3 regions of the Paenibacillus sp. FSL H8-0282 genome follow, and region 1 is predicted to be linked to each of the others. Evidence: predicted binding sites of a transcription regulator. Region 1 holds the regulator's gene; each other region holds the start of a gene.

Evidence for each region. Region 1 encodes Rex, which represses fermentation and respiration genes when NADH is low (regulators of the CRP and FNR family bind a similar motif). Its sites were predicted from a motif close to TTGTGAAATATTTCACAA; they were not measured.
Region 2: NST94_RS15300 (cytochrome ubiquinol oxidase subunit I) is a predicted target of Rex. The motif match lies at 7,111-7,128, and genes of this name have one in related genera.
Region 3: nirB (nitrite reductase large subunit NirB) is a predicted target of Rex. The motif match lies at 3,963-3,980, and genes of this name have one in related genera.

What each region holds. Positions count from the first base shown of each region.
Region 1 covers NZ_CP150146.1:4,615,987-4,626,535, reverse strand. Annotated here, with positions in the region: gene dinG (ATP-dependent DNA helicase DinG) at 1-1,610, shown strand, start outside; gene NST94_RS20010 (redox-sensing transcriptional repressor Rex) at 1,741-2,394, shown strand; gene NST94_RS20005 (amidohydrolase) at 2,381-3,682, shown strand; gene NST94_RS20000 (DUF5590 domain-containing protein) at 3,855-4,373, shown strand; gene NST94_RS19995 (hypothetical protein) at 4,785-5,327, shown strand; gene NST94_RS19990 (AAA family ATPase) at 5,320-6,822, shown strand; gene NST94_RS19985 (3-hydroxyacyl-CoA dehydrogenase NAD-binding domain-containing protein) at 6,956-7,828, shown strand; gene NST94_RS19980 (acetate kinase) at 7,825-9,033, shown strand; gene asnS (asparagine--tRNA ligase) at 9,055-10,353, shown strand; gene NST94_RS19970 (DnaD domain-containing protein) at 10,385-10,549, shown strand, end outside.
Region 2 covers NZ_CP150146.1:3,565,443-3,575,991, reverse strand. Annotated here, with positions in the region: gene NST94_RS15325 (RNA polymerase sigma factor) at 1-32, opposite strand, end outside; gene NST94_RS15320 (DUF1036 domain-containing protein) at 306-797, shown strand; gene cydC (thiol reductant ABC exporter subunit CydC) at 948-2,675, opposite strand; gene cydD (thiol reductant ABC exporter subunit CydD) at 2,672-4,516, opposite strand; gene NST94_RS15305 (cytochrome d ubiquinol oxidase subunit II) at 4,585-5,601, opposite strand; gene NST94_RS15300 (cytochrome ubiquinol oxidase subunit I) at 5,598-6,962, opposite strand; gene NST94_RS15295 (hypothetical protein) at 7,514-9,361, opposite strand; gene NST94_RS15290 (TetR/AcrR family transcriptional regulator) at 9,469-10,077, shown strand; gene NST94_RS15285 (alpha/beta hydrolase) at 10,160-10,549, opposite strand, start outside.
Region 3 covers NZ_CP150146.1:4,913,784-4,924,332, forward strand. Annotated here, with positions in the region: gene NST94_RS21320 (Crp/Fnr family transcriptional regulator) at 1-45, shown strand, start outside; gene NST94_RS21325 (formate/nitrite transporter family protein) at 225-1,016, opposite strand; gene nirD (nitrite reductase small subunit NirD) at 1,069-1,389, opposite strand; gene nirB (nitrite reductase large subunit NirB) at 1,422-3,845, opposite strand; gene NST94_RS21340 (hypothetical protein) at 4,077-4,787, opposite strand; gene ric (iron-sulfur cluster repair di-iron protein) at 4,938-5,633, opposite strand; gene NST94_RS21350 (hypothetical protein) at 5,931-6,656, opposite strand; gene NST94_RS21355 (helix-turn-helix domain-containing protein) at 6,868-7,185, opposite strand; gene NST94_RS21360 (hypothetical protein) at 7,310-7,633, opposite strand; gene NST94_RS21365 (Gfo/Idh/MocA family oxidoreductase) at 7,657-8,592, opposite strand; gene NST94_RS21370 (VTT domain-containing protein) at 8,756-9,373, shown strand; gene msrA (peptide-methionine (S)-S-oxide reductase MsrA) at 9,476-10,462, shown strand.

The sequences.
Region 1 (10,549 bases):
GCCGTTCTTGTCCTTGGTTCCGCAAATGTTATTATCATAGGGCCAAGCATGAAGCTGGGATTGCTGACGTGGTTATTACGAACCACTCCAAGCTATTCGCAGATGTTAAGGCTGGGCACCAGCTGCTTCCGGCTTACGAGCATCTTGTCATTGATGAAGCACATCATTTAGAAGATGTGGCTGGTAAACATCTTGGCATGCATATGAAGCATTTCACTGTGGCACACACGTTATCGCGACTGTATAAAGATAGCCGAAACGGACAGCTTCCTGCTCTGCGTCAGATATTACAGTCGTCAGGCAGTGAAGAGGCTTCAGAATGGAGCGGAGTCATCGATCGGATCTACCCGGATCTGCTTACCGTCAAAGAAACCTGGGATGCACTCAGCGACAAGCTGTTCAGCCTATTGCCGGAACGCAGTGATGCAGGGGCAGGAGAAGCGGGACAACTGGTTATGCGGTTGCTTCCCGCCCGTAAGCCGAAGGATTGGGATGAATTGGTTGCGCTAGAGAACACTATGAATCTGACGTTAAGCGACATCATCCGTAAGGGTGATAAAATGCTTAACGAGATGCGTGACCAGGAAAGCCAATCCTCAGCAGACAGCCTTGTTACTGATATTAGCGGTTTATTTAAAGATTTGGCTTCCATACGTGAGCAAGTAAGATTCTTTATGGGGCTGAATGACGATAATGTAGTATATTGGCTGGAGGCAAATGGAAATTACCGCAGCAAATCCCTACAGCTGTATGCCGTCCCTGTGGATGTTAGCAGCCAGCTTAAAGAGTTGTTCTTCGATAAGAAAAAAAGCATCGTGCTTACCTCGGCGACGCTATCTGTAGATAAATCTTTTCAATTTATGATTGATAATCTCGGACTTAACGAAGCTGTAGAAGAGGGACGTCTAATGACCTCACTCCTTCCATCTCCCTTTAAGTATCGCGAGCAGGCACTGCTAGTTATACCGCGTGATTTTCCTAGTGTGAAGGGGAGTGTGGGCGATGCTCGATTTGTCGATACACTCGTACAGTCATTATCGGAAGCTGCTAAAACAACACGTGGGCGGATGCTGGTTCTGTTTACTTCTTATAAAATGCTGCGTCAGGTATATGATCCGCTTAAAGAGGCTTTGGCCTCACAAGAGATTACGGTGCTTGGTCAAGGCGTGGAAGGTGGCAGCCGGAGCAAGCTGATCCGCCGCTTTCAGGACAGTGCAGCATCCGTATTGCTGGGGACGAGCAGCTTCTGGGAAGGTGTAGATATTCCAGGTGAAGCACTGACTTGCCTGGCCATCGTGAGACTTCCGTTTCAACCACCGAATCACCCGTTGGCGGAAGCGAAGTCTGAGTTATTGCAGGCCCAGAAGAAGAATCCGTTCATGAAATTATCTGTTCCTCAAGCGGTTATTCGTTTTAAGCAGGGATTCGGAAGACTGGTTCGCACGGCGCAGGATCGCGGAATAGTTATTGTTTATGATACGAGGGTTATTGAATCTCATTACGGGAAGTATTTCCTTTATTCATTGCCTGGTCCCAAAATGGAGCATATGCTTACTGATCAAATGGTCCCTCGCATAGCGGAATGGCTAGAGGATGGCGGCGCTTCTTAAAACGCTCGTCTTCAGTTTAGCTCCTCCTTATCCTTAAGGGCGGTGTGTTACAGTACCGTCCTTAATAAGGAGAGGTAGACGTTTGAATATGGATTTTCACAAGAACATTACTATTTTTAGGAGGGAAAATATGAAATCGGATAAAATATCAGAAGCCGTTGTTCGCAGACTGCCTGTGTACTTGCGTTTTTTGAATGATCTCCAGAATCGCGAAATATTAACAGTTTCCTCTCAGGAACTTGGGCAAAAGCTTGATCTTAATCCCGCACAGATTCGTAAGGATTTAGCATATTTTGGTGACTTCGGCAGAAAAGGTATCGGCTATGATGTAACGTATCTTATTGAGAAAATCCGTCATATCCTGAAGCTGGATCAACAGCTTAATGTAGCTTTAGTTGGAGCAGGTAATCTCGGACATGCCTTGTCTAATTACAATGCATATCTCAAAGATACTATGAAAATCACGGCTATATTTGATTCGTACGCTCCTAAGGTTGGACGTAAGATCAACTCCCTTACTGTGCAACCGATGGATGAACTAGGCAGCACAATTCGTGAGCAAGGTATTCGCATTGCCATTATTACCGTACCTGATTCAGAAGCTCAAAATGTAGCAGATATCCTCATTTCTTCTGGGATTGAAGCGATTTTGAACTTTGCCCCTGTGATTCTGAAGACACCACCGAATATCCGGGTGCATGCAGCTGATTTTACAACTGATCTGCAAAGTCTTGCTTATTACTTGCGGGATGGAAAGGAAGAAAGTGAACATGAACAACAATAAAACGATAATTAAGGGCGGGTATTTTCTGACTCCGGAAACGGATGAGCCGGTTCTGAGTGGATATATGACTATTGAAGATGATTTAATCACTTACATAGGAAAAGAAGAGCCTCAGATGGAAGCTGGAGTGCAAGTGGTTGATGGCAGCCGTCTGCTGTTCATGCCTGGACTTGTAAACACACATGGTCATGCGGCGATGTCTTTGCTGCGTGGATATGGAGATGATTTAGCGCTACAAGTGTGGCTTCAGGAGAAAATGTGGCCGATGGAGGAAAAGTTCACCGGTGATGATGTATACTGGGGAACCTCCTTATCTGTATTGGAAATGCTGAAGGGTGGAACTACGACCTTCCTCGATATGTATGATCATATGGACCGAGTAGCCGAGGTAGCTGAGTTATCAGGTATCCGTTCCGTATTGATGCGTGGTGTGATCGGGTTATGTCCAGAGGATGTACAGAATCACAAGCTTGCGGAAGCGATTTCTTTTGCCCGTAACTGGCATGGAAAGGCTGACGGTAGAATTACTACTATGATCTCGCCACACGCCCCTTATACTTGCCCTCCGGACTTCCTGGTTAAGTTCGTGCAGGCAGCGCATGATCTGGATTTACCGATGCATACGCATATGTCCGAAACGAAACGTGAAGTGGAACAAAATGTGGCGGATTACGGGTTACGTCCTGTAGCTCACTTAGAGAAGCTTGGAATGTTCACACGTCCCTCGATAGTTGCACATGGTGTTCATTTAAATGATGAAGAGATTGAGATCTTGGCTCGCCATAATGTGGGTGTATCTCATAATCCGGGCAGTAATTTGAAGCTGGCTAGCGGAGTGGCTCGGGTTACTGATCTTCTAAAAGCTGGTGTGAAGGTGTCTCTTGGCACGGATGGCGCGGCAAGTAACAATAACTTGGATATGTTTGAAGAGATGCGGCTTGCAGCTCTCATTCATAAGGGTGTCAGCGGTGATCCAACGGCTGTCCCTGCTCCAGAAGCTCTGCGTATGGCTACAGAATATGGCGCGCAGTCCATCTTTTTAAATAATGTAGGCAGACTTGCTGTAGGGATGAAAGCTGATTTCATTGCTATTGATATCGATCAGCCGCATTTGCTGCCACACACAGATCTGTTGTCTCATGCAGTTTACTCTGCTAGCGCTAAGGATGTTGAGCATGTGTGGGTGAATGGTAAACAGGTCATCAAGCATGGACAATGCTTAACCCTGGATGAGGAAGCTATCCGGCGTAAAGCGCAAGAAGCCTTCGAAGGTTTATTGAAGCGTTAAGTCTGGAGAATAACGAATAAATAATAGGCTGTGACTTTTTGCTTTTAGCAAAAGTTGCGGCCTTTTGTGCATTTTTAAGACTGGGAAAGCTAGAAAATTATGAAATTTTGGATAAACACGCGGGTGTGTTATATAATCAAAAAAGATATATTACTAGAAAGGGAGCTGTACCTTGAAGAAAAGGAAAAAATGGATCCTCCTGGGGTCAGTTCTGATTCTGCTCCTGGGGTTTGGACTTATCCAGTTCTATGCCTATATTATGAAAGATCAATGGAACGAGCGTGATATCGCTAAGGATGTTGCCAAAACCAGAGCGGGTCTAACAGAGGTAACCAAAGCACAAAAATCGGTTTGGGATGAAAATGCAGTGTACTGGGTATTAACTGGGAAAAATGAAGCCGGGACTGCTCTTATGGTCTGGGTCCGCTTTACGGTAGATGGAAAATTTGCTGAAGGCGACGACGCAGTGTTTGCTGAGGAACTAAGTAAAGGAACCTCGGAAGCCAAAATACGCGGCATTATCAAAGCTGATCTTCCGGACATAACGATTGAACGCTTGCTGCCGGGAGTATATAACGGAGAGTATGCTTGGCAGCTTTTTTATAAACAGAGCGGTCGGTATTATTATCAATTTTATCGCTTTTCGGATGGGTCCCGAATGGGCGAAGGTTACAGTTTACCTAAAAGTTAAGCTGAACATAAGGAAATTAAGGGTGGCATAGTAAACAAGCGAACTTTATTATAAGTTCGCTTGTTTACATTTATTTGATGTACAAAAGTGATATACTAAGTGATATACTGAATGGGTGGTTATCACCGAATATTCTCTTATATTCACATACGAAAATAGGCCGATTGATTAAAAATCAAGGCCGATTTTGTCGAAAGTGAGGAATTTATTTGGTATTGATGGAAATATTTAAAAAATTAAATTTTAAATATATTCACATTTATTTTGAAATTAGTATATACACCTGTGATATACTACTACTTGTAATTAGAACAGCAATAAGAGACTTCAGTCTCTCTGATGAGCTCTCAAGTAGCTATAAATTATTATAATGAGCTTTATATTTTGTCATCTTTGAGAGGAGGACGTTTCTTGAAATTACGTCTTGTACCTGTGCTGATAACGTCTCTACTGTCGGCTACTCTATTGTTTGGTGGCTTCTTTTTGTATCGTCAGTTTGCAATGCAGGAACCACTTCAGAAGATTGTATCTCAATATGAGGGCGTCAATAATTCTCATATCAGTATTAACCGCAATGAGGTCACTTTGAAACTTGATCTCCAGCCAGGCACGAAATTACGTGAACTGGTTCAGTACGTCTCCCAAGAAGGAAAATCGATGATTGATGGACGTACACTAAAACTTGATGTAGAACAGAACTCCAGTGAACTGCTGGATGAATACTGGGATAAAGCGATGTTCTCTGTAGCCGAAGCCATGGAGAGCCGTAAATATACACTTATACCCACAGAACTTGATGGACTCAAAGCGCAATATCCGCAATATAAAAATGTGATAGCCTCAACAGAAATTGATGACAATAATGTCTATGTAAGCTTGAGTAATGGAAAAGAAAGCAAATTTATTATTTTGCCGCGTAAACCTGCGACATTGGGGGTATGGAATAATGCCTAAATACCTTAAAGAAATTCTAATCGGATTTATTCCTGTCTTGTTTATTTTTATGGCTTTTCTAGGCATTAATATATTCCCGATTGTAATTGCTGCTGGGATGCTCACGGCGTTACTTATCATTGCTCATTTAAGAGGCGGACTTGCGGTAAATGCAGGTGCCGGGAAGAAACGCAAGAAGGATGGACCTTCAAAGCTCACTTTTGAAGAAATTGGCGGGCAAGACAATGCAAAGCAGGAGCTTCGTGAAGCGTTGGATTTTTTGATCCGGCATGAGGAAATCAGCAAATTCGGGATTCGGCCTTTGAAAGGGATTCTGCTTACAGGCCCTCCAGGAACAGGTAAGACCCTTATGGCTAGAGCAGCAGCACATTATACGAACTCTGTATTTGTGGCAGCATCAGGCAGTGAGTTTGTAGAAATGTACGTAGGTGTCGGTGCCGGCCGTATCCGCGATTTGTTTAAGGATGCCCGTACCCGCGCCCTTAAGGAAAACAAGCAAAGCGCTATTATTTTCATAGATGAAATTGACGTAATTGGCGGAAAGCGTGAAGGCGGACAGCAGCGAGAATATGATCAGACCTTGAATCAGCTGTTGACCGAGATGGACGGGATCTATAACAACGAAACGCCGCGCATTCTGCTGGTAGCAGCCACTAACCGTAAAGAAATGCTTGATTCAGCATTGCTGCGTCCTGGCCGGTTTGACCGTCATATTCAAGTGGACATGCCTGATAAAAAAGGCCGTAAATCGATTCTCGAATTGCATGCCAAAAATAAGCCGCTTCATGCAAATGTGAACCTCGACAAAATTTCCGAAGAAGCCTATGGTTTTTCCGGTGCTCAGCTCGAAAGTGTTATGAATGAGGCAGCAATTTATATGATGCGTGAGGAATTGACAGAGGTTGAGCAGCGGCATCTGTCGATGGCGATTGACAAGGTTATGATGGGGGAAAAAACGGACAGAGAAACTAACCACGAAGAGAAAAAGCGGGTGGCAATCCATGAATTGGGACATGCCATTATGGCTGAGCTGCTGCGTCCGGGAAGTGTTAGTCAGGTTACGCTGACTCCGCGGGGGCAAGCCCTTGGTTATGTACGTCACAATCCTCAGCAAGAGCAGTATCTGTACACCAAGGATTATTTAGAAGATCAGATTATGATCGCACTTGGTGGAGCGGCTGCAGAAGAAATGTATTATGGCGGACGAAGCACAGGTTCGCGTGGCGATTTTGATCAGGCCCTGAATATTGTCGAAACAATGATGAAATCCGGATTGACTTCGTTGGGTATTGCCAAGCTGGAAATGGTTACCACTGAAGAACTTATGAAGGAAAACAGTAAAATATTGGATGAGTTGATAATACGTACTCACGACCACCTTGAAAAGCAACGAAATGTATTTGATTACTCCCTTGACATTTTAATGAAGGAAGAAGTGCTCTCTGGAGAGCAATTTCGATGTCAATTTCGTGACAGCGTGCGTTTACCAGCATAAATATTTATGCTGGTTATTTTTTTTTACTTTTCAGGCATGCTAAGATATCATTATATGTCGGGCTTTATAAATTTTTGCGACAGACAAGGTACAATACAAAAGTATAGATACCTGAAAGGATGGAGACTTTTTTATGAATTTCAAGAAAATTGGTGTCATCGGCGGTGGCACAATGGGACAAGGGATTGCCGAAATGCTGGCAGCCAAGGGCCTGGATGTATTGCTGGTGGAGAAAACCCCTGAGAAACTGGACTACTCCTACGAAATGATCGAGACAAGTCTAGATAAGCAACTGGAGAAATGGGCGATCACTCAAGCTGAGAAGAAGCTGATTCTTAGCCGCATTCAAAAAGTGACACATTTCGCAGAGCTGAGCTCTTGTGACATGGTTATCGAAACAATCGTTGAGGATTTAGAAGAAAAGAAAAAAATATTGAATCAACTGGATCAAGTATGTCCAAACCACATTATTCTTGCCAGCAATACGTCAACACTTAGCTTGACTGAACTTGCAAGTTCTACAATGTATCCGGAACGTGTGATCGGAATGCATTTCATATACCCTGTAGCTAAAGTGGATCTTGTTGAAATTGTACGCGGTCTGAAAACTTCAGATGCTACTTTTGAAGATACAAAATCCTTTGTTGATGAAATTGTTGAGAAAAAAGGTGTAATGATTTATGAATCCCCAGGATTTGTAACATCACGCCTCATTTGCTTGTTTATCAACGAAGCTATGCATGTACTGCAAGAGGGCGTTGCCTCCGCACAGGATATTGACGATGCTATGCGTATTGGTTATCAATTCCAATATGGACCGCTTGAAATGGCTGACAGATTTGGTCTGGATTCGGTTCTTGCTGCACTCGAAAATATGTTCCGTGAATATGGTGAGCTGAAATATCGTCCTTCCACGATCCTTAAGAAGATGGTGCGTGCAGGACAATTGGGTATGAAATCAGGCGAAGGCTTCTTCCAGTACGACAAGGATGGTGACCGTATATGAATATTCTAGTAATTAACTCCGGTAGTTCTTCTTTAAAATATCAATTGTACAATATGGCTGATGAATCCGTTTTGGCTAAAGGTTTGGTGGAACGTATCGGGATGGATTCCTCCATTCTGAACCATAAACCTACTGGTAAAGCTGAAGTAACTGAAGTAAGTGAAATTTTGGAGCATAACACAGCGATTCGTAAAGTTCTAGCTTGCCTAACGGATAAAGAGCATGGCGTTATTGAATCCATTAAAGAAATCAATGCTGTGGGTCACCGTGTAGTACATGGTGGTGAATTCTTCAAAGCTTCCGCACTTGTGGACGCTGATGCCAAGACTAAAATTCGTCAATTGTTTGACCTTGCACCCCTGCATAACCCAGCAGCAATGATGGGGATTACGGCTTCTGAAGTAAATATGCCGGGTGTACCGCAGGTTGTTGTATTCGATACTGCATTCCATCAAACAATGCCTGAAAAAGCTTATATGTACGCGATTCCTAGAGTACTGTACAATAAATATAAAGTTCGTCGTTATGGCGCACACGGTACATCACACGACTTCGTAAGCAAAGCTGCTGCGGAGTACTTGGAGCGTCCGTTGGAAGATCTGAAGATCATTACTTGTCATATCGGTAACGGAGGTAGTGTAACTGCAGTTCAAGATGGAGTGTCTGTGGATACTTCCATGGGTATGACTCCTCTGGAAGGTTTGATGATGGGGACTCGCAGTGGTGATCTTGATCCAGCAATTGTACCTTACGTGATGAACAAGGAAGAATTGTCCGTAGGCGAAGTTAACTCCATGTTGAACAAACATAGTGGACTCCTAGCAATTTCGGGCGTAAGCAGTGATATGCGTGATATTATTGAGGGTATGGAAAAAGGTGAGCCTAATTCCACGCTAGCTTTTGAAATGTATGAGTACCGCTTGCGCAAGTATATCGGTTCTTATGCGGCTGCTATGAACGGTGTAGATGCTATCGTATTCACTGCTGGTGTTGGTGAAAATGCTTCATTGCTACGTGAGAAACTGCTAAATAACCTTACGTTCCTGGGTATTGAGTTGGATGTTGAAGCTAATAAAGTTCGCTCCGGCGACCCGCGTCGTATCTCTACGGTAGATTCCAAAGTGCAGGTGCTTGTAGTTCCGACTAACGAAGAACTTGTCATCGCACGTGATACAAACCGTATTGTGCAAGGAATTAACGGCTAAATTAGAGGAGAGATTGAAGGCATGGCTAACAAGAGTGTAATCAAGAACGTGAATGAACATGTTGGAGAAAGTGTTGTTATCGGTTGTTGGGTAAACAACAAGCGCTCCAGTGGTAAAATTCAGTTCCTGCAGCTTCGCGATGGTACAGGTTATATTCAGGGAGTTGTAGTGAAATCAGAAGTGCCTGAAGAGGTATGGGATGCAGCTAAGAGCCTCACACAGGAAAGCTCATTGTATGTGACCGGTATTATTCGTGAGGAGCCTCGCAGTCAATCCGGTTTTGAAATGACTGTTACCGGAATTGAAGTTCTGCACCTTACAGAGAATTATCCAATTACTCCGAAAGAGCATGGCGTTGATTTCTTGATGGATCACCGTCACCTCTGGCTCCGTGCCTCGAAGCAGCGGGCTGTTCTGGTTATTCGTGCGGAGATTATCCGGGCAATCCAACAGTTCTTCAACGAGAGCGGATTTACAAAGGTGGATCCTCCGATTCTGACGCCAACGTCAGCAGAGGGAACTACTAACTTGTTCCACACGAAATACTTCGATGAGGATGCTTACCTGACCCAAAGCGGACAGTTATACATGGAAGCTGCAGCTATGGCGCTGGGCCGTGTATATTCCTTTGGACCAACCTTCCGTGCGGAGAAATCTAAGACTCGTCGCCACTTGATCGAGTTCTGGATGATCGAGCCTGAAATGGCCTTCACAGATCATGAAGAAAGCTTGAAGGTTCAGGAAGAGTTTATTAGCTTCGTAGTACAATCCGTATTGAAGAATTGCCGTGCGGAGTTGGAAGCGGTAGGCCGCGATATTTCCAAGCTGGAGAATATCAAAGCACCATTCCCACGCATTACTTATGACGATGCGATCAAGTTCTTGAATGATAAAGGCTTTGAAGATATTGCTTGGGGTGATGATTTTGGTGCACCTCATGAAACAGCAATCGCTGAAGCATACGATAAACCTGTATTTATTACTCATTATCCTGCTTCATTCAAAGCGTTCTACATGAAGCCGGATCCAAATCGTCCTGAAGTCGTACTGTGTGCTGATATGATCGCTCCTGAAGGTTATGGAGAGATTATTGGGGGTTCACAGCGGATCGATGATCCTGCGCTGCTTGAAGAGCGTTATAAAGAGCACAATCTTTCGATGGATTCTTATAAATGGTACATGGATCTGCGTACTTACGGATCTGTACCTCACTCCGGTTTTGGACTTGGGCTTGAGCGTACTGTAGCTTGGATCTGTGGTCTTGACCATGTACGTGAGACTATTCCATTCCCACGTACACTGTACCGCCTCTACCCATAAGTTCTTAGGATTTGAACAAAGGGGGAAGCACATGGACGGCAAGACATGGAGTACCTGGAGCGAAGGCGTCTCCTTCGGTCTGGAGAACGGAATGGCCGTCATACCTTACGCTTTACTGAAGTATTACCGGAAGCTGAATTTAAGCGGAAGTGAAGCGATGCTGCTGATTCATCTGCTCTCCTTCAGGCAAGTGGAA
Region 2 (10,549 bases), 1.1 Mb from region 1:
GCAATGATCTGATTTAACTCCGTATCATTCAAGCTGTCTCCCCCCCTTTCACTCTATACAACGAAGAGCTCAACCTAAAATGTGACAGCAATAAAAATCATTACAATCTAAATCGAGCTTCGCAAGGAGCTTGTACGATCCTTTTCCGTAAATCACCTATCAATTTAGTGCAGTCCGCTTGATTTAATAGTTACGTTTCCCTTGTACAGCCTATCTTTTTTTAACGCTCAATCTGTCTATTTCACTTCTATATATTTTTACATATATTAACATTGTGTTTAAATCTATTGAATGGAGTGATATAAATGAGTCTTTATGTACAAAATAATACCTCTAACTATATTTGGCTTGCTATTGCTCACTATGATCCGACTTGTAGCCCTACCACTTATGTTAAAAAGGGTTGGTACCGATTAGTCCCAGGCAGAAGTTCACTTATAGTAACTGGATCATCCGCAAATCAAAGTTACTATTATTACGCGTATGACAATTCCGGAAATACGTGGAGCGGTAATTTCTACACGTATATTCCTAATGCGGTCTTCAACATGTGTTGGATAGAAAGATGCCAGGGCACAGGCTGTAACAGGGTAGGCTTCCGTGAACTCAAAGTTGGGAATTCTCAGAATTATACTTTAACTTTTACGAATAGAACCAATAATTCATCAAAATTAAGAAATGCTATATTGTCAAAAAAAGGATCTCTGAAATTCAAATTGGATAGATCGAGCATAAGAAAGTTACCCGGTAAGGTGGGTAAAATCGGTAGGGTTATTAGACCTTTGCGAGGCTTATAGAATAGGTTACTTTGAAAACAAGGCGAGGGTATAGTTTTTAGAATTTATCAGAAGCAACCTGTAGAACTGTTTCCTGCGGGTTACTTCTGATTTTTTTAAGTAAGATAGTTTCAGGAGATGAAGTTTAGGGAAGTCGAGGTCACTAAATCATCAGTCCTCAACTTCTCCGATCATTTGCTGTTCGATTTGTTTAATCTCATAAAAATAGCCTTTTTGCCCCATCAACTCCGAATAGGACCCCGTTTCGACTACCCTGCCTTGGTCCATGACCACAATCTGGTCCATCGCTTCCAATCCGGTTAGCCGATGACAAATCAGGAGAAGCGTATCATTAGCCGCCTGTGCGTAGAGATGCTTCAAAACATGATGCTCTGTCACATAATCCAGCGATGAAGTGGGTTCGTCCAGAAGCCATACCCGTCCTTTGCGGAGCATCGCTCGCGCCAGAGCCAACCTCTGCTTCTCGCCGTCTGACAGATTCTCCCCTTTTTCATACACCATATCGGTCAACGATGTATCGGGCAGCTGCATTTTTGCTAGCACATCCAACAATTGTTCGTCTGCATGTTCTTCTCCATTCAGCAGCAGGTTGTCCCGGATCGTTCCCCGGAAGAAATGACTTTGCTGAAACACTACAGTAGCCGCTTGCCAAATGCTCGTTTCATCCAGTTCCTTCACCGAAATGCCGTTTAACCGTATATCACCGGCCGTTGGTGTTCGCAGCTTGAGCAGCAATTCGATAATCGTTGATTTTCCTGATCCACTCGGCCCGACAATCGCCGTTTTGGAACCAGGTAAAATGTGCAGGGATACATCCCTGAGCGCCGGTCTCCACTCCCCTTCATATTGAAACGTAACATCGGATAGCTCCATCGTAACGGCATGATCAACAGACAATGTGCCACTTGGCTGCGAAGACTGCTCATCAAAGGTCTGAACTGTTTCCGTCAGTCGTTTGGCTGCGTGTTCGCTATCCTCTTTATACGCGGGTAATGTGGCCATAGCCGCCGCTTCTTCAAATACGGTTTGTGATGCCATAACCAGCATGGCAAGAAATACGCCTGCAAGCGCTCCTTCCATAATTAAATAGGCGCCAAGCGTAAGCACTCCCCAGGAAACGAAAAACGTAACAAAAGTGTGCATCGATTGCCCGCGCAGCAGTTGCCCGGCTGCTCGTTGCTGCTCAGCTGCCAATACAGTGGAAGCATGCTGGAGATGTTCCTCCCGCTGTGCCAATTGACCATATACTTTTAAATCCCGGAAACCGTACAACACTTCGGTAACTTCCGTGGACAGCTGCGCCCTCTGCTCACGAACGCGTCCATGTATTCTCCGCTGCCCGAGTAACACAATTCCCGGTACAACGAATGCCGTTACCAGCATACCTATTACAAACAAAACGGCAATCCAGATCGAAAAGGTAGAAGTAAACAGCATCGTAGCCAAAAACACCATGACGACCATGATCGGAGGATAAGCGACTCGCAAAAAATAATTTTGCAAACTTTCCACATCCCCAACGATCCGCGCAAGCAGATCCCCGCTTCGATTTTTGTTCAATATACCAGGCGTTAAAGGAATAAGCTTGGCAAAAAAGGATGTACGTAAACGGCTAAGCATGGAGAATGTCGCCCGGTGAGAATACAAGCGTTCTCCATAACGACTCGCCGCCCGAAGCAGACCCAGCAGTTTGACCATGGAGGTGAGTACAATTAAAGTATAAAGCGGTGGCGCAAATACCGTTTGCGAAATCAGATATCCGCTCGCAGAAAAGAGTGCCACACCGGCTATGCCGGCGATAAATCCACCCAAAATCGAAAGAATGATATCCTTGCGCTCCTGAATCATCGCCTTTGACAGAACAGTCAGTTCATTCATGAGGATACCCCCCCTTTCCGCTCTACATCAATCATCTCGGCATACTGAGGCAGGCGCTCCAGAAGCTCGTCATGTCGTCCCGAGTCCACCAACACTCCATTGTCCATAAACAAAATCTTGTCGGCTTGTTGAATCGTATATAATCGGTGAGCTACCGTAATCATTGTAGCCGTTTTTGCCAGTTTGGCTATGGAGCGTTGCAGTACCCGCTCGGTGTGCAAATCAAGTCCAACTGTGGGTTCATCAAACAAAATGATAGCAGGACGCTTCAAAAAAGCGCGTGCTAAGGCAAGCCGTTGCTTTTCCCCACCAGACAGTCCCCGGCCTCCTTCACCAACAAAGGTATCAAATCCATGCTCTAATTGGGCTGTAAGCGCAGCGAGTCCTGCTTCTTCCCCCGCCCGCTCAATTTCTGCTCTGGAGATGCTCCCACGAGCACCAATCGCAATATTTTCAGAAAATGTGCCTGCAAAAATATACGGATGCTGTGTAATGTAGCTAACATGTTCGAACCATTCGGTTTCATCGTATTGCGAGAGTGGACTTCCATTCACCAGAAGCGTTCCCGATTCTGGTTTCAGCAGACCGGCAATGAGATGTAGCAAAGTCGTTTTGCCGGAACCGCTTTTGCCAACAATGGCAATGTGTTCTCCTGGACTAAGCTGGATCCGCCCCGTCTTAAGCTCGAAAGAATCTGGAGCATACTGAAACCGGAGTTGGTCAATTACGATGGACGGCGGTATTAAAAGGTCTCCAGAATGGGCGAGTTCCAATTTGCTTATTCTGTCGGTCCTATCACCGACCTTATCCATGCTGTCGATCTCGTCGATTCCATCGGTTGTTAATGCTCCTTCAATGCCAATAGCGTCCCTGCTCCCCCCTGCCGTTTCCTCAAGCATCTGTTCTACCTTACGAACCGCACCCATACTTGTCCGGCCGCTGTGAAAGGCCGTTCCCGTATTCTTTAACAGGTTGTAAAACTCGGGAACGAGCAGCAAAACGAGAAAGGCGGTGTGGAACGTCATAGATTTGAAAACGAGCAACTGGATGGCCAGTTCAAGAGCGACAATGCCAATGCTTAGCATCACGATCGATTCCAGCATGAAGGTATTCGTAAACGCAATCTTCAAAATGCCCATTGTGGCATCACGATAACCCAAGCTACTACGCTCAATCTCCTGTTGCTGACGGTGAGCCCGTCCAAATATTTTCAATGTCACCAGTCCTTGAAGAGAGTCTAGAAACGTCCCTGAAAACTCAGCCAGTTGCGCGTATTTTTCTTCGGACTTGTTCTTCGTTTTCAGCCCTACCAAAATCATGAACAGCGGGATGAACGGAGCAGTAAACAATAGAATGAAACCTGTGTTGGCATGTTGGATAAATGTAACGACCAAAATCAGAACCGGGATGATAGCAGCTTCCATCATACGCGGCATGTATTGACTGAAATAACTATCGGCCTCATCCACAGCATCCAGAGCAATACTGACCTTTCCTCCCGTCTGTCCACGAAGGGTTGAAGGCATGGAGGCATGAGTCAAGTTTTGCAGCACGGCAGCGCGCATATTTGTCTTAGCAGTGGCAGCCATATGTAAGCCAACTATACCGTTTCCATAAGACAACAGTGTGCGTACAGCCATAACAGTTAGAAGTATGCCGAGCAACAGGATAACCGATGAAAATGAAGCTTTCTCGACAAAAATCCGTTGGACTGCTTCAGCAAGCAGTCCAGCCTGACTCACAATAGCTATACCGAGCGCGAGCGAAATGATTGCGAGGAGAGCCCTGTTTTTCCTTTGTGAAGACATTTGTTGAGAAATCAGACTGGATTTCCTCTTCACAGATCACACCTCCCTTATCTATAGGCTTGTAGGGAAACCTCAAACATGCCGTAATGGATTAAACAGCTTTATTTTTTCCCTTTTACATAATCCGCATCAAACAGGAAGAGTTTGAAGACCAGAATAAGGGATGGGATCAACAGGCATAGACCGCCGATAAACACAATTACTAACGCTAAACCCATTGCCGGTGAAGTTGCACTGCTCTGAATCGTGATATACGGATCAAGAATATAAGGGTATTGCCCAATCCCATAAGCGAAAAAGGCACAGAAAAACTGCAACATGACGCATATAAAAGCTAATCCGTAACGGCGTCCGTTATATAACAGCCACATCGCGATCATAAAGAAAGCAACGGAAAGTGCCAGCAACCACCATAAATCCATCATATTTTGAAAATGGCGCTCATTGTGTTGACCCAAATAGATAAATGCTGTCAGTGCGAGGATTATCGTCGGTGTGCTCCAAAACAGGGCGTAGTTGCGCATCAGCTTCAACGCGGAATGATCCTCCGCCCGAGAAGCGTAAAATGTCAGAAATGAGCCGCTAATGAACAAAACGGACACGATTGCCAGTCCAACGATACTCCACGATAACGGATTGGTAAACAGCGCCCAGTAATCCAGAGAAACCGTCTCCCCCTGCTTCACGATAAAGCCGCCTTCAGACAAAGTTAGCGCCACTGACAACGATGCTGGAATAAGCAAACCTGTAGCTCCGTACAAAAAAAGATATACTATGTTTTTCTTGGAACCGTAATTTTCAAAAGCATAGAATGAACCGCGAATCGCAAGAAGAATCACTGCAATGCTTCCCGGAACAAGTAACGCGGAGCCATAATAATAGGCTGTGTCCGGAAAAAATCCGACGATGCCAATATAGAAAAAGATAAAAAATACATTTGTAATCTCCCATACGGGTGATAAATATCGGGAAATCAGACGATTAATGAGATGATCCTGCTTCGTTAAACGTGCATAAAAGGCGAAGAAGCCCGCTCCGAAATCAATGGAAGCTATAATTAAATAGCCGTACAAAAACAGCCAGAGCACCGAGATGCCAATCAATTCGTAACTCATCATTCAGTGCCCCCCTTTTCCGCAGATTGATTGGGATGATCCTTCATCCATTTCTCCATCTCAGCTTCTGCCGGATTATTGTTGAACAAGCGTCTTAGCACGATTACACACATACTGCCGAGTACGATGTACAAGAGCAATAAGGCGAAGAATATAATTCTTACATTCGGTGAAGACGTGGCCGCCTCCTCAACACGCATATATCCACGGATAATCCACGGCTGTCGGCCAACCTCTGCATAAAACCATCCCAGCTCAACAGCCAGAAAAGCGAGAGGGGCGCTCAGTGCGATGATGCGAAGCATCCATTTGTTAAGCTCATTACGCTTTTTCCAGAACACAAACAGAAAATATAGAAACGAAATCGCGAGCAGAGTAAATCCAATTCCGACCATTAAATCAAACAGATAATGAACGAGAAGCGGTGGCCATTCTTCCTTGGGGAATTCCTCGAGCCCCGTCACCTCTGCATTAAAGTCTCCAAAGGCCAGGAAGCTGAGCAGCTTCGGCAGATGAAGAGCCCCTAGAACTTCATGCTCTGCATTCAGCCATCCCAATAGCACCAAATCCACACTGCTGCTCGTCTCAAAATGCCACTCTGCCGCTGCAAGCTTCTCTGGCTGATGCTCGGCCAAAAACTTGGCGGACACATCACCGGCTAACGTGTTCAGCAAACCGAATAGTAAAACGACTGCCATCATTAGATTTAAAGATTTTTTGTGGTATGCGGACACACCTTTTCTCAGCATCGCGAAGGCTGCAATCCCGGCTAACAAGGCAGCTCCAGTCAAATAGGCCGAGCTTAATACATGGAACACTTTGGAGAACGTCGCCGTATTCAGCATCGCTTGCACCGGGTTAATCGCTGTGAATTGGCCTGCTTCCATGACAAAGCCCTCAGGCTGGTTCATGAATCCGTTCACCGTCGTAATAAAAACGGCAGACATGCCTGCCCCGGCGACAATCGGTATCGTCAGCAGCCAATGGATATACGGATTTTTGAAGCGATCCCACGTATACAAATAAATGCCCAAGAAGATAGCTTCAAAAAAGAACGCGAACACCTCCATGAATAACGGAAGTGCAATGACATTCCCAGCCAGTTTCATAAAATTCGGCCATACCAGGGCCAGCTGTAGTGAAATCGCTGTACCGGTCACGACACCAACCGCCACAGAAATGACAAATCCTCGAGACCACCGCTTTGCCATAAGTGTATAATGGGGGTCCTTCTTCCGAATCCCGATAAACTCTGCTATAGCGATCATTAGCGGTATACCGACGCCAATCGTCGCAAAAATAACGTGGAACCCGAGAGTCAAGCCTGTCACCAGCCTGCTCCATAGCACCGTATCAATTGCCATTCTTTAATGCTCCCTTCAAAACACTGTTCATTTTTCTATGATTAGGCCTGCTAACTGTTGGCTGCATTCAATATCAGGTTTAGCAAGGTTCAGCGACATCGTTGCCTGTTCGTTTTAGTATGACGTTCATCGTTCTTTGCTATGTAAAAAGAGAAAAAATTCACAAAGCAAGAGTTGGCGAGCCTGATTTACCTGATACTGAGCAGTCAAAATTATAATGTGACCTAATGATTAAAATCATCTTATCTTAAATTGCAAGTAATTCAATCACAGATATCTCTTAATCCCTAAACGTTCAAGAAAGGGTCAAATCTTTCTGACAACTCAGTGAATAACACAAAAAGTACCCGAAGGAGCTATTGATTGATTAGTGCATATGTGATGTCACAAGTTCCCTCCTACTTCGATGCTGGCAAAAAAACGATATTTTCTCATTTTGAGCCGTAATATATCCCCTTTTTTGCAACAAAAAAACACTGACTCAAATCATCAGTGTTTTTTGAATTAAAGCTAATTTCATCTTTGTCATGACAAATCTTGAACTGCTACTATCATTTAGTACGACCGTAGAAAAAAGAATACACATCTGATTTCCCAAGCTTAGTCGTCTCCGTTCCGTCCACTAGCTTTACCGCTTTCAACAACGATACAATTTGCGTATGCATTAGCTTTGCATCAAATTTGTCCATCTCTCTGTTGTCACTTTCCACGAGCAGATAGTCGGGCATTGGAATGAAACCAATCACCGGTATCCCTGCTTCAAATAAGGGCTGACTCTCTCCAAACTCAAACTTGTTATGTCCACGCAATAATACAGTACGTGTGCTATCTGTCTTTTCAATAGCCTTCAGCCAAATGGCTGCCATCATTTCATTGCCCGCATAGGTATATTCTGTACTTATTTGTCCAGTTGGACCATAATGACCCGTATCATCGTCCTTCCACTCCATGCTGCCTAAATGCTCAACCGTAATTCCAGCTACAGCTTTTAAATGGCCATTCTTGCCATCCCACAGCTCTCGATGCCCCTCCATCCAGGTGGAAGTTGCCTGAGAGGACCCTTTGAACTCCGGTAATCTAAAATGCCCTGTCACAAAAGCAAATATCATCGTACGTTCCGGCTGCTCCTGCTGTAAGTAACGAATCATAGACAGCATGCCCACAGCGCCATTCTCCTCCACCACATTTATCCCATCCGTATGAGTATTTACGATAATTGCTTCGTCTTTATTCTTACCGTCAATTTTCACATAAAAGGATTCTGTTGGGGCATCTTTTTGTATTTCCGCTTCTAAAATAACCGTACCTTCTTTATGCTCCTGAGCTGCGCTGATCACCTTTTTCCCTTCCGTTTCATTAACCCAAATCGCAGGGATTCCAGCATAATCGGTGGTAAAAGGCACATATTGCTCTTCAACCTTATCGTCAGATACCCCTTTCCAGACTAAAACAACAGCTTTTACGCCCATTTCCTTCGCTTGCTCCAATTTAGCTTCTTTTAATGCTGTAGTGAGGACCAGATCGCCTTCATTTGGGGCAATTTGGTTGTCCATTGGTGATGAATCCCGCATATTCATAACGATCCCACTTGGAAAATTTCTGAAATTCTCAATTTCAATGACAGCAATTTTTCCGCTAGCCTGGCCATATTCACCACGCTTCGTATACACCAGCTCCCCAGTTACACCTTTTTCGTCAGTTTCCCCGGAATAGGGAAAAGCTGAAGAGACATGAATTTCCTGCTGATCAATCATTAAAGTACTGTTCTTTTCTTCCCATCGGTCAAAAGTATAGCGATCACGATAAACTTGCAGCCCCATATCCGATACCTGCTGCTCCAGCCAAGCAATAAACTGATTGTGACCCTCAGAGCCGGTTGTACGGCTTCCAAAAGAATTCATTACTTCAATATCTTTGAGCATCACTGCTGCAGAATCCAAATTGCGTTCATCGATCGTCACTGTCGTATCAGCAGCTAATGCTACAGGTGTTGTAATAGGTTTTGCATAGACTCCAATACCCCAAAGTGCAGTAACGATAAGTGCAGCAATGCTGAATAACACTTTACGAACCACTAGAAACGGAGTAACTCTTCTGCTTACCTTTTGCCCCAAGAGTCCTCTCCATATGCCCGCTATGATCAGCAAGAGGATAGAAAGCGCAAGCAGCCAAAAATTTCTTGTTAGTAAGAATAACCCTTCTGCCACCATCGCACTAATAAATACTACATGTAACTTCTCACGCTTCTTTAATAGTAAAAAAGAGATGTCTAATTCTGCTAATAAAAAGATGATGGTCACGATTGAGATTACCGTTTCTTCGCCAATGAATACCGTAGCACTTAGTGCTAGGATCAAAAGCAGCACTGCTGACAATCGTCTATATAAGATTTCTAACATGACGCCCTCCCATTTTAACTAACGATTATTTTGACATTACATTTGTAATGCCTTATGGTTTTAGCATATTGAAAAGACTCATGAAAAACAATGAAACGAACATCAGAATGTACAAACGGAGGGGAAATGTCATCTCAAATCATGAATTATACAGTCCAAATACCTCTCAGCATCGTTCCAATAAAGAAACCAACCGTTTGACAAGAGAAGCCATCTGTACGGCATTAGTCTTCTTGATCCAGGAACAGCCTTTTGACAAAATCACCATCACCGATATTGTGAAGCGCGCAGGGGTTTCTCGAACAGCCTATTACAACAACTATTCCTCCAAGCAAGAGATCCTGGTGGATTTGGTCGATTCGCTTATTTTTGAAATTAATCAAAAACTCTTACCTTACACCAATGAATTAACAGGCAAAGCTAAAGAACCTCAAAAATTTATCAAAGTGCTTTTTGAAGTTATTTTTCAGCAGCGGAACATCTACAAAGCACTTCAGAGTGCAAAGTTTGATCATGTAATTCTGGATTGCTTGAATGAAATGATGCTTTCTACTGCTCATGACAAAAGCGACGAGAATGTGTACCGAATATACTTTAAAGCGGGGGCCCTCTATAATGTTCTCCTTAAATGGATACAATCAGACTTTGCAAAATCCATAGACGAAATGACCAAAATTTGTCTTGAGGTATACCATACTCCAATGTCCCAGGAATAAGGTTTAAAAATCGTGTTTATAAATGAAAAAACAAAGAAACCACGGAACCAAGTTCGGCTCCGCAGTTTAATTATCAACCCTACTATTGAATTTGAATTTGTTTCATGTACTCTTTGAATGCCTCGGCGATTTCTTTGTATTTTGTATGATGCAGATAATGTGAACCTTCCATTGGGATCATTTTGCCCTGTGCGGATTGTTTGACTTGCTCCTCATGCAGCGGAATCCACTGTTTATTGTGCTCGTTATTTGATTGAACGAAGAGAAGCAGCGGCAAGTCATTTGGCATTGTGATTTTTTCTCCATTTTTGAAATTGGAACCGAGGTGGCCCAGTTCATTCATCAACGTTGGATTGGTCGCGACTTGATTCGAAATCAAACGCATCTGTTCTTTGGTATGCTCATCGAACGCAAGCGATTCATAGGGATCTCCGCTCACTTTTTGGACCAATCTCATTAGACCTGATTTTTG
Region 3 (10,549 bases), 300 kb from region 1:
ATTTGCCACTGCGAATTGTGTCCGAACGAAATCTGCCGGATCTAATTCCGTTATAATATACCCTCTATTCACCTCAATGAAACATACATGACCCAATTATTCTGCATAATATAAAATAGAGTGGTCCAAGGCGCCTAATGCAGGTGTCTTTTTTTTATATTCAACAAAAAAAGAGCTAAACCCAAGATCGGTTCAGCTCTAATATAGTTAATTAAAAATGGATCTTAACGGTTGTTGCGAGCACCACGCACTGGTGAGATCACCCAATAGGCCATACCGACGAATACGCCTCCACCAATGATATTCCCCAAAGTTACAGGGATCATATTATGCAGCCATCCAGCTATCGTAATGGTTTCCGGATGATTTGGAAGCAACACAGCAACACTAAGCAGAGTCATATTAGCCACACTATGCTCATATCCACTTGCGATAAAGGCAAACAGACACCACCAGATTAAAATTAGCTTAGCAGATTCACTTTTAGCGCGTGAGGACATCCATAGCGATAAACAGACCAGCCAGTTACACAGGATTCCACGAAAAAACAGCTCGGAGAACGGGAGACTCATTTTTTTAGCAGCGGCTGTAAAAATCAAATGCTCCGGCGGCGCAGCACTGAACAACCCAGTCCCACGAATTAAAAGTGCTAAAATCACTGCACCTACCACATTCCCGATGAATACAAGAATCCAGTTCTTAACGGTATCCCAGATACTGGTTCTGCCTGCCAGTGTACTTACAGTAAAAAACATATTATTCCCGGTAAACAGCTCTGAGCCTGCAAATACTACAAGCGTCAGGGCGATGCCGAAGGATGTGCCCATAATAAGCGGTTGGAAAGGAGATTTGGCAGCTGCCAGTGGTGCTCCTAGGGAGAAAATAAGGATAATTCCAATGCCTACATAAGCACCTGCCAATAGGGCTGCTAGAAAATATCTTGGCAAGCTTTCATTCATTTTGTCCCGCTTACTGACTGCCGTCTCTACGATGCTCTCCACACTTTGCGTAAACATAATACTCCACCCCACCGTTTTCTATTAAATCTATTACTACACTCTTCGGTGTCTACACGCTCACTGTAACTTTCTCTCCGTCCAGTGTGACTGGATAAGTCACCACACTACCTTGGTCTGGTGCCTGCACCTCACCCGTGCGCAGATCGATTTTCCAATCGTAGAGTGGATCGTACAGATAGTGACCTGACACGATCCCTTCAGCAAGCGGGCCCCCCTTAGGATGAGGACTGCGATTCTCTACTGCATAGATGGCTCCGTCAGAGGCACGGAACACAGCCAGTTCAATATTTCCAGCAATCACTACGCGGCCAATTTGCAGCAGGAAATCCTGTACTGATCCTATTGCATACGTTTGTGTGGTCTTATTCATTGGTCTCTCCCCTTCTGTGTGTGTTATATCCGTTAGACTCTTGTTTCTTCAAAAAGCGCAGTACGAGTGCTGCTGTCATTGAGCATTTTTTTCCAAGGATCCGTAACCTGAGTCAGAGCAAAGTCAATCCGTGCGGCCAGCTCCTTGCGGTTATCTTCATTATTCAAAATGACCATTTGAATCTGCTCAAGTCCCATACGCTCAACCCACTCGGAGGTTCTCTCCAAATAATTGCCGGTCTCACGGTAATATTGCATCACAGAGGAGCACACTTCGATCAACTCTTCATCGGTCTTTATTTTGCAGAAGGAGTCAGCGATTCGTGGCTTGATCCCACCGTTACCACCGATAAACACTTCCCAACCGCCATCATTACCGACGATGCCAATATCCTTCGTACAGGATTCCGCACAGTTACGCGGGCAGCCGTTGACAGCTATTTTAAACTTGGCAGGAAAATCAAGACGTTCATACTTACGTTCTATGAGCGCGCCCATTCCCAGCGAATCCTGTGTGCCGAAACGGCAGAACTGTGAACCCACACAAGTCTTAACGGTACGTAGCGACTTGGCATAACCATAACCTGATGGCATATCGAGCTCTTCCCATACTTTCGGCAGATCCTCTTTTTTCACCCCGATTAGATCCAGGCGTTGCCCACCCGTCACCTTCACAACTTTTACATCATATTTAAGGGAGACATCAGCGATTTTCTTCAAATCCTCCGGTGTCGTTACCCCGCCGTACATGCGTGGAATAACGGTATAGGTTCCGTCTTTCTGAATATTGGCTCCCATACGTTCATTAACAAAGCGTGATTCCTTCTCGTCTTGATGTGTATCCGGATTTATCATCCCCAGATAATAGTTAATCGCCGGACGGCATTTAGAGCAGCCTTCCTCTTGTTTCCAACCCAGTACATGCATAACCTCTTTAGTAGTACTAAGACCTTTAGCTGTAATCTCAGCAACAATCTCATCCCGGCTAAGCGTTGTGCAGCTACAAATTCCTTGCTTGGCAGACTGCTCAAAACTATCACCCAGGACAAATTGTAAAATTTGTTCTACAACCGGTTTACAACCTCCGCAAGAGCGCGTCGCTCCTGTACATGCTTTTATTTCGTCCACAGTAGTAAAACCATTTTCTATGACCGCATCCACAATCGCTTTTTTCGTAACCCCGTTACAGCCACAAACGATTTCTTCGTCCGCCATCGCTTCTACGGATGTGCTCTTTTTGGCTCCACTTCCGCAGCAGCCCGTACCCATAACCTCTGTATAAATTTCATCGGTCATTACAGCGCCTTGTTTTACTAACTTTTGCAGGTTAGCCGACTCTGTCACATCCCCGAACAGGACTGCACCAACAATGACATTGTCTTTGAGCAGAATTTTCTTATAGGTTCGCTTCCATTCATCTTTGCTTGAGATTACAGTATGTTCAGGAGAATCCATAAACTCACCTGCAGAAAATACATCCACTCCGGAAATTTTTAATTTGGTGGAGACAACAGAACCTTCATATGGGTTTGTATCGCTTCCGCAGAGATGTTTAGCTAGAACCATCCCCTGCTCAAAGAGCGGCGCTACTAATCCGTAACAAACTCCGCGATGTTCGGCACATTCGCCAATGGAATATACATTTTGCATAGAGGTCTGCAAATAATCGTCCACTACAATCCCACGATTAACGGCAATTCCGCTTTCTTTTGCCACAGTTATATTCGGTTTGATGCCTACAGCCATAACTACAAAATCAGCCGCAAGTGAAGTGCCATCACTAAATTGTAATCCACTTACTCTCTGTTCCCCGGTCAATTCTACTGTTTGTTTGCCCATGGCAAATTTCACGCCTTGACGCTCTAGCTCAGCTTGCAACATAGAAGAGGCATTACGATCCAGCTGGCGCTCCATTAGATCTTCCATCAGATGCACTACAGTAACGTCCATGCCAAGGTTCACAAGACCCTTTGCCGCTTCCAAACCAAGTAAGCCCCCGCCGATTACCGCTGCTTTGTTGTATTGTTTAGCCGCAGCCAGCATCGCATCACAATCTGCAATATCCCGGAAACCCACTACGCCTTCCTTATCACAACCAGGTACAGGTAAAATAAATGAATTCGAACCCGTTGCAATAATCACTTTATCGTAAGAAACAGCCATACCGTTATCCGCAATTACTTGCTTAGAATGCTCGTCAATTCGTGTAACTGTTGTTGCTGTATGCAAGGTAATGTTGTTATCTTCATACCAATTCCAGTCGTTTAGGATGATATCGTTGATGGTTTTGCTACCTTCGAGAACATAGGACAACATGATCCGATTATAATTGGGATGAGGTTCGCTTCCAAAGACCGTAATGTCATAAGCTCCACCTAGCTTCAATATCTGCTCTAGCGTACCTATGCCTGCCATACCGTTGCCTATTAATACTAATTTTTCTCTCTTCGCTGCCATGGTTAGGTGCCTCCTCATTCTTATCCGTTCTTGTTGAACTTTGCTTCAACTTCTCTTCTACATAATGGAATTATACATTTCAAAATTTAAGAGAGATTGTGATTACAGTCACATTAAATGTGAATGTTTTCACATAAAAGTAAGGCAACTTTATTAGGTTATAACTCCCAATAAAAAAAGCCAGATCACGGGTTCTGAGCAACCGTTGATCTGGCATTTATGTACTTTTTTTTAACGTATAGCCAATAAAATCTCCAATTCATCCTGCACTCTAAGCTTCATGTCCATTCCATTCTCAAGCAGCTGCTTCCCATTCACCTTCATCTTCCAAACTTCATTGCTAAGAGGAGTATAATCACCAATGGATAACACCTTTTTGTTGTCTTCGGTCAACTGCACCACACTGCTGTTCTTCAACAAACCTCTCACTGTTAAATCTTCAGTAAATCCCATAACATATGAATGATTCAAATTCACTTGCTCACTTCCACCATTCACGGTCAACAACACAATTTGAAGGGGTTCCTCTTGTTCCTTAGACATCGCCGTAATTACTAATTTTGATTCATGCCCGACTGTTCGATTCCAATCCTCAGGTCCAATGGTCTCCCCATCCATTTGCAGCTCCCAATTCATTCCTGGACCGAGTGAAATATTATTTACCGTTAGAATGCTTGTGTTATCCTCAGAAAAGGTGGCCTTCCCACTACCTTTCAGTAGGTCAAAGATCGTTATCCCTTTTCTGTAGCTCTCGCTAAGCTGCTTGTCCAAAGGGTTGGTAAGCAAGTCATTTCCCGCAACGATAAGCGAAAGCGTAGGCCCGTCTGATCCTGCTAAGCCATTATTCCCTTCATTATTAATGTCAGCAAGAGTGGAACACCCACCTATTATGAATACGATGACTAATCCTAGTAACAACCTCCACATATATTTCGTGGGCATAGTGACACCGCCTTGTCCCGCCTAATGACCACACAGCGTCTCAGGCTTGTAGTAAGTTATGCATACTGTCTATTTAAGAATAACGTAAATAAGCTTTGTTCTCAAATATAAAAAAAGTCCCCTAAGGGACTCTATGAAAACTCATTTTTTCTACTGGAATCTAGGGAACAATATATTATTCTCCAGATGAACATGTTCAAAAGTCATGCTCTCCAGCTCCTCTAGCCGGGCATAAGTCAAACGATAGGTTGTACAAGCATGAGCCGGTGGGGTGAAATCAGCTGTTATTTTGCGTATTTGTCTCAATATATCGCCTGCTGTGTCATGTTCACTCTCAAGGTTAACTAATGCCTCACGAAGTATGGTCAGCCCTTCTTCACTTGGATTGGCATCATACGCTAATAATTTTGGAAACTCGTCTTCCTCTTCTTTAGCTGTATGCTGAAGCAGATCTTCCTTGAGTGCATTAAACAAACTATATAACTCTTCTAAATGAGGGGAATCTCCGCCATGAACCCGGTATACCTTAGTTACATTTTGGCTAATCAGGGGCAGCTCTTCACGCAGGTAATGGTGATGTTTACTCACGATATGCTCGATTAACTCTGCAGAAGGTGCTGTGTTCCATGCGAGTTCTTCTTGAGGTACCGGATATTCCTCGAACAGCTTGTTGAGATCACTAATGATCATCTCTTGATCTAGTCCACGCTCTACAGCTGCTTCAGCAAGAGGTTTGGCGCCTCCACAGCAGAAATCAATCCGTTTGGACTTGAAATAATCCGCAGCTTTTGGGAATTGTAGCACAATATCTTTTACCAGGGCATCTGGAGTAAATCCAGGTTGCACCGATTGCTTATGCTGTAAATCCGAAATTCTATCATTAGGTTGTTTAGTTTCCATAATAGTTCCTCCTCGGGATATGTGATCAGGTTCTGAAAAAATCTTTTCTACCTGTTCACCTTAACCCTGAAAGGAGTTTTGACTTGTGATTGTACTCACGAAAATTGTATCTCTTTGTTGAACGAAAAAGGTCAATTATGGAGATAAATCCCCACAATTGACCTGTCCTTTGTTTACCACACGGGCATCAATAATGTTATTTGTCTTACATTTATCTAATTGGTCACACCAAATCTGTATCTTCTATTGAACATAAGCCTGCATATACGTTCGCTTACCCTTTGCGTCCTTCAAATAAGGTCCTAAACCAGCAAAGCGGGAGTGATCCATATAAACACCAGTCATCCATCTGCCTTCTGTTAGGCCTCCGTTCCATTTGAGGACAAGGTCAGGGGCGGATATCCATTCCTGATATATATTTACATTTTGATCTTTGTACTCTTTACAAGGCTTAGACTGCTCCAGAAGACGTAGATCATTAAGGTAAGTTGGCACGAAATAAGAGGATATCGTATGCAAATCATCTTCATCAAAAAAGGGCTCATCCCCTAAAAAGGGTTTGAATAATACGGTATTCTCGTACATGGACCAAATTAGGGCTTGTAGCACCATGCTTTGGCGAATGCCATTATGGAACTTATATTGTCGTTGATTACTCGCCACATTCACTTCTTGAAGAGGTTCCGTCGACTCCAGACAATGCCGTTCGCAGCCGATACATTTCCAGCCAGAAGGACTTTGAATCCATTTTTGAAAAATAGTCCCGCTATCATTGTTGCCTTTGTAGAGTGAAGAGATAATGCTGTAAGGCACGCCAATCCACGCATCCCATAAGGAATCTGGAAGATGGCTATGCAGCATGAACAACGTCTTGTCATAGATGAGCTGTACTTTGATCGAAGCGTTCTCCAGCTCAGCAACATCCTTTTTTCCATACGTTATTTCCCGGGAAAACAGGGTGGTCTTCATCTCCCTCGCCTCCTAATAGTTTTGCTATGCCTGTACTCCAGCTGAGTAGATTTGAGCAAAAACCAATATTGCAAGCGTTTCCATGCAAGGAACATACAACGTTTTTTCTATTATATTACAGATTTTTTCGATCTGTGCAAGGTTTTTATTTAAAAATTGAAAAGCCCTCCTCCGTTCTTCAGGAAAAAGGGCCACAACACGACTTTGATTTCTACTCTACCCAGCTCTCAGCCCAAGACTGAATCTGCTGCATAACAGGCTCCAGCGCACGGCCTTTGTCTGTTAGTTCATATTCAATACGCACAGGTGTTTCCGGGTATACATGTCTAACCAGAATACCCTCACCTTCCAAATCCTTCATCCGCTCGGACAGCATCTTATCGCTCATTGAAGGAATGAGGCCGGAAATATCTTTAAACCGCTTCGGTCCACTCATCAATGTCTGAATAATAAGTCCATTCCAACGTTTGCCTAAGAAAGAGAAGGCTGTCTCAAATCTGGGACACATCGAAATTTGATGTTCTTCCATTGTTCTCACCTCTCACTAGCGAAACTTACTATTAGTTAGTATATATAATATTAACACATTTCATCCCTGATGAACATCGTTTACTAAAAAAAGTTCATCTGACATTATCATTATATCCTCGTTGTCAATCCCCTGTATGTGCTTTAGATTCCCTTTTAGAGATCGCTTCTGTCACGATTTGCGCCAAGTCATCATTTCCGAATAAGGAGAGTACGCCCAGAACTGTGTCATCAGAAATATCCCCTGCTTCCTCCGCAGAAACCGTTAGGGCAAGCGCTTTTCGCAAGGCTTCATTCCCTTCTTGCTGTGGATAAGCCTGTAAATATAAACTGTGCGGGTCGAGTCCTTGATTCACGCACCACTGGGCGAATACAAGGATCATCATCTCTTCCTCACGCTTATAGCTTTCGATGATTTGTTCCTCCACTAATTTACGGTTGTCTTCCATATTTTACTCCTTTCTTAGAGACCTCATTCAGCAAGCTGAGCTGCCAATCTATGACTAGGCAGAACTGCTGAAGCAGCAATACTGCATAACTCTGGTGTATTTATATTGTTCAGGAAATGATCTACCACTCCACCAAAACCTCTTCTATCCAGCACCGTATCCCAGCTTCCAAAGCCCTGGGTCCGTGGCAAAGCATTTTTTTCATATAGGATGGCTTGGTCCAGATCTGCCACTTCCACCGAACGTCCATTACCGTGCAGCTCCAGCTTCTCCAAATCAACACCCGCCTCACGAAGCATGCTATACATCCCCACTGAGCCTTGCTCCCAACCCAGCATTCCAGATGCCTGCACAAGTCGCCCCTCTCCATTGGATTGAAGATTACTGCGAAGCAGCTCATACTGATCTCCACATAACCATAACAGCAGATCAAGCATATGAATCAAGTCGTCATGCACAGTCTCACGGCTGCTGCCTAACTGCAGCTTTGTGCGATGTTTAATCGCATGGCAATGGCTAATGCCTCCGGCTTCCTCGAGCCAACTCTTGGCAGTGACATACATTGGGGCAAACCGCCGATTAAAGCCCACGCCTAGCAGCAGCCCTTTATTTTCTGCCAGCTCTGCCATCCTTCTGGATTCTTCCAGATCATAGGACAGCGGCTTATCTACATACACCGAAATCCCATGTTCGAGACATTTTGTTACTATATCATAATGGGTCGTCGTTGGGCTATGCACAAATACTGCATCCAGGTCCCAAGACAACAGCTCGTCCAAATTTGTCGTTCCTTTAGGAAAACGGTAGGCATTAACAGCTTGCTCTACTGTTGTGGATGAGTGACTGAGAACCCCCACTACCTCAACTTGTCCATGCTGAGAGAGCAGTGGCAAATATACTTTGCGGGCGATATTGCCAATCCCGATGATGGCGACTCTTTTGCGTGCAGAAACGATCACTGATTTAACTCCCCTCTTTATAATTCAAGAATTTATCTCTCTCTTTGTTCTCTATAAATGCTATTATACCTGCTTGGCGTTCGCCGACAATGATCTTCACTTCAATATTTACTTTTTATCCCGTATGATGAGATGAATGAGTGGAAGAAAGGGTATATTAGCTATGAGAAAATGGTTCTCGATTATTCTTTATGTTTCGGGCACAATCCTTGCGTTTATCTACAGATATGACATCCTTAGCTGGATGAAAGAGGATCATAATCTTTTCGGCTCTATAGGGATCGCAACTTTACTGGCTCTCTTTCCAGTTGTACCGTACAAAGCGGTCATCGGATTTTTTGGTTATGCATACGGAAGTTTGGCAGGTGCTTTAATTTGCTGGGTAGCTACAACCCTTGCTGCCGCATTCCTTTTCGGCGTAGTGAAGTTCTTATTTCAAGATCAAGCGAGAGCTTATCTGACTTCTATTCCCCTACTCGAAAAATTCACAAAAGGCATAGAACGGCGGCCCTTTGCTTCTATTGTCTTAGCACGTCTCTTGCCGATTATCCCGCAGACAGCAGTTAACATCTATGCCGGAGCAGCCGGACTGCCCTTCTGGAGTTATCTTGCTGCCTCAGCTATTGGAAAAATCCCAGGCATCGCCTTGTATGCCTTCCTTGGGGATCAACTGTTCCAGAACCCAGGTAATGCGATTATAGCCATCATTGTTTATGCCATTGTGCTTATTATAGCCGGACTAAGCTTTCGTTACAGTTCACAGGAAGTAAAAAAATACTAGGTAACAGAGAGCTTATTTGGCGTAAGCTGGCAGGCTGTGGTTATTTGCTTTATAATTAGATTGTGATCTATTTAATTGCATTACATGAATGGAGGGATATTAATGAGTGAACATCAGACTAACCATATAAATTCCAAGGCGGAAAAAGCAACCTTTGCAGGTGGATGCTTCTGGTGCATGGTCTCGCCGTTCGAGGAATTGCCAGGCATTATTAGTGTCGTCTCCGGCTATACTGGCGGGCATACAGTGAATCCTACCTATGAAGAGGTATGCTCCGAAACTACAGGACATGTTGAAGCCGTACAAATTACGTTCAATCCAGAAATTTTCCCTTATAACAAGCTGCTTGAGTTATTCTGGCAGCAAATTGACCCAACCGATGCGGGTGGACAATTCCATGATCGCGGCACCTCTTACGGAACGGCTATCTTCACCCATTCTGAAGAGCAGAAGCAACAAGCAGAGGCTTCCAAGGCAGCTTTGCAAGAAAGCGGCCGATTCGCTAGCCCGATTGTTACCCCGATCCTCCCGGCAGCAACCTTCTATCCTGCCGAAGAATATCATCAGGGCTACCATCGTAAGAACCCGGGCCACTACAAACGTTACCGTAAGGGTTCCGGACGAGAGGATTTTATCGAAACCCACTGGACACATAAAGAAGACAAACTAAGCTTGAAAGAACGTCTGACGCCACTTCAATATGAAGTCACTCAGAATAGCGCTACAGAGTCACCTTTCCGAAATGATTTTTGGGATCACCACGGAGAAGGCATTTATGTAGATATCGTATCTGGTGAAGCATTATTCAGTTCGCAGGATAAATACGATTCCGGTTGTGGCTGGCCCAGCTTTACACGTCCGATTCGCGATTACGCCGTGAAGGAAAAGACGGATCTCAGCCATTTGATGGTTCGCACAGAAGTGCGCAGCAAAGTAGCAGATTCCCATCTAGGTCATGTCTTCGACGATGGTCCAGGGGAAAACGGCCTGCGCTACTGCATTAATTCAGCGGCATTGCGGTTTATACCCAAAGAGGATCTGGAGAAAGAGGGCTATGGCGAGTATCGTGTACTCTTCCAGCCTGCCTAATCTTCGATAAGGCGAAATACTGTGCTGTCTTATAGAAAAGCCTCCAATTCACGGTATACCATGAATTGGAGGCTTTTTAATTCATAG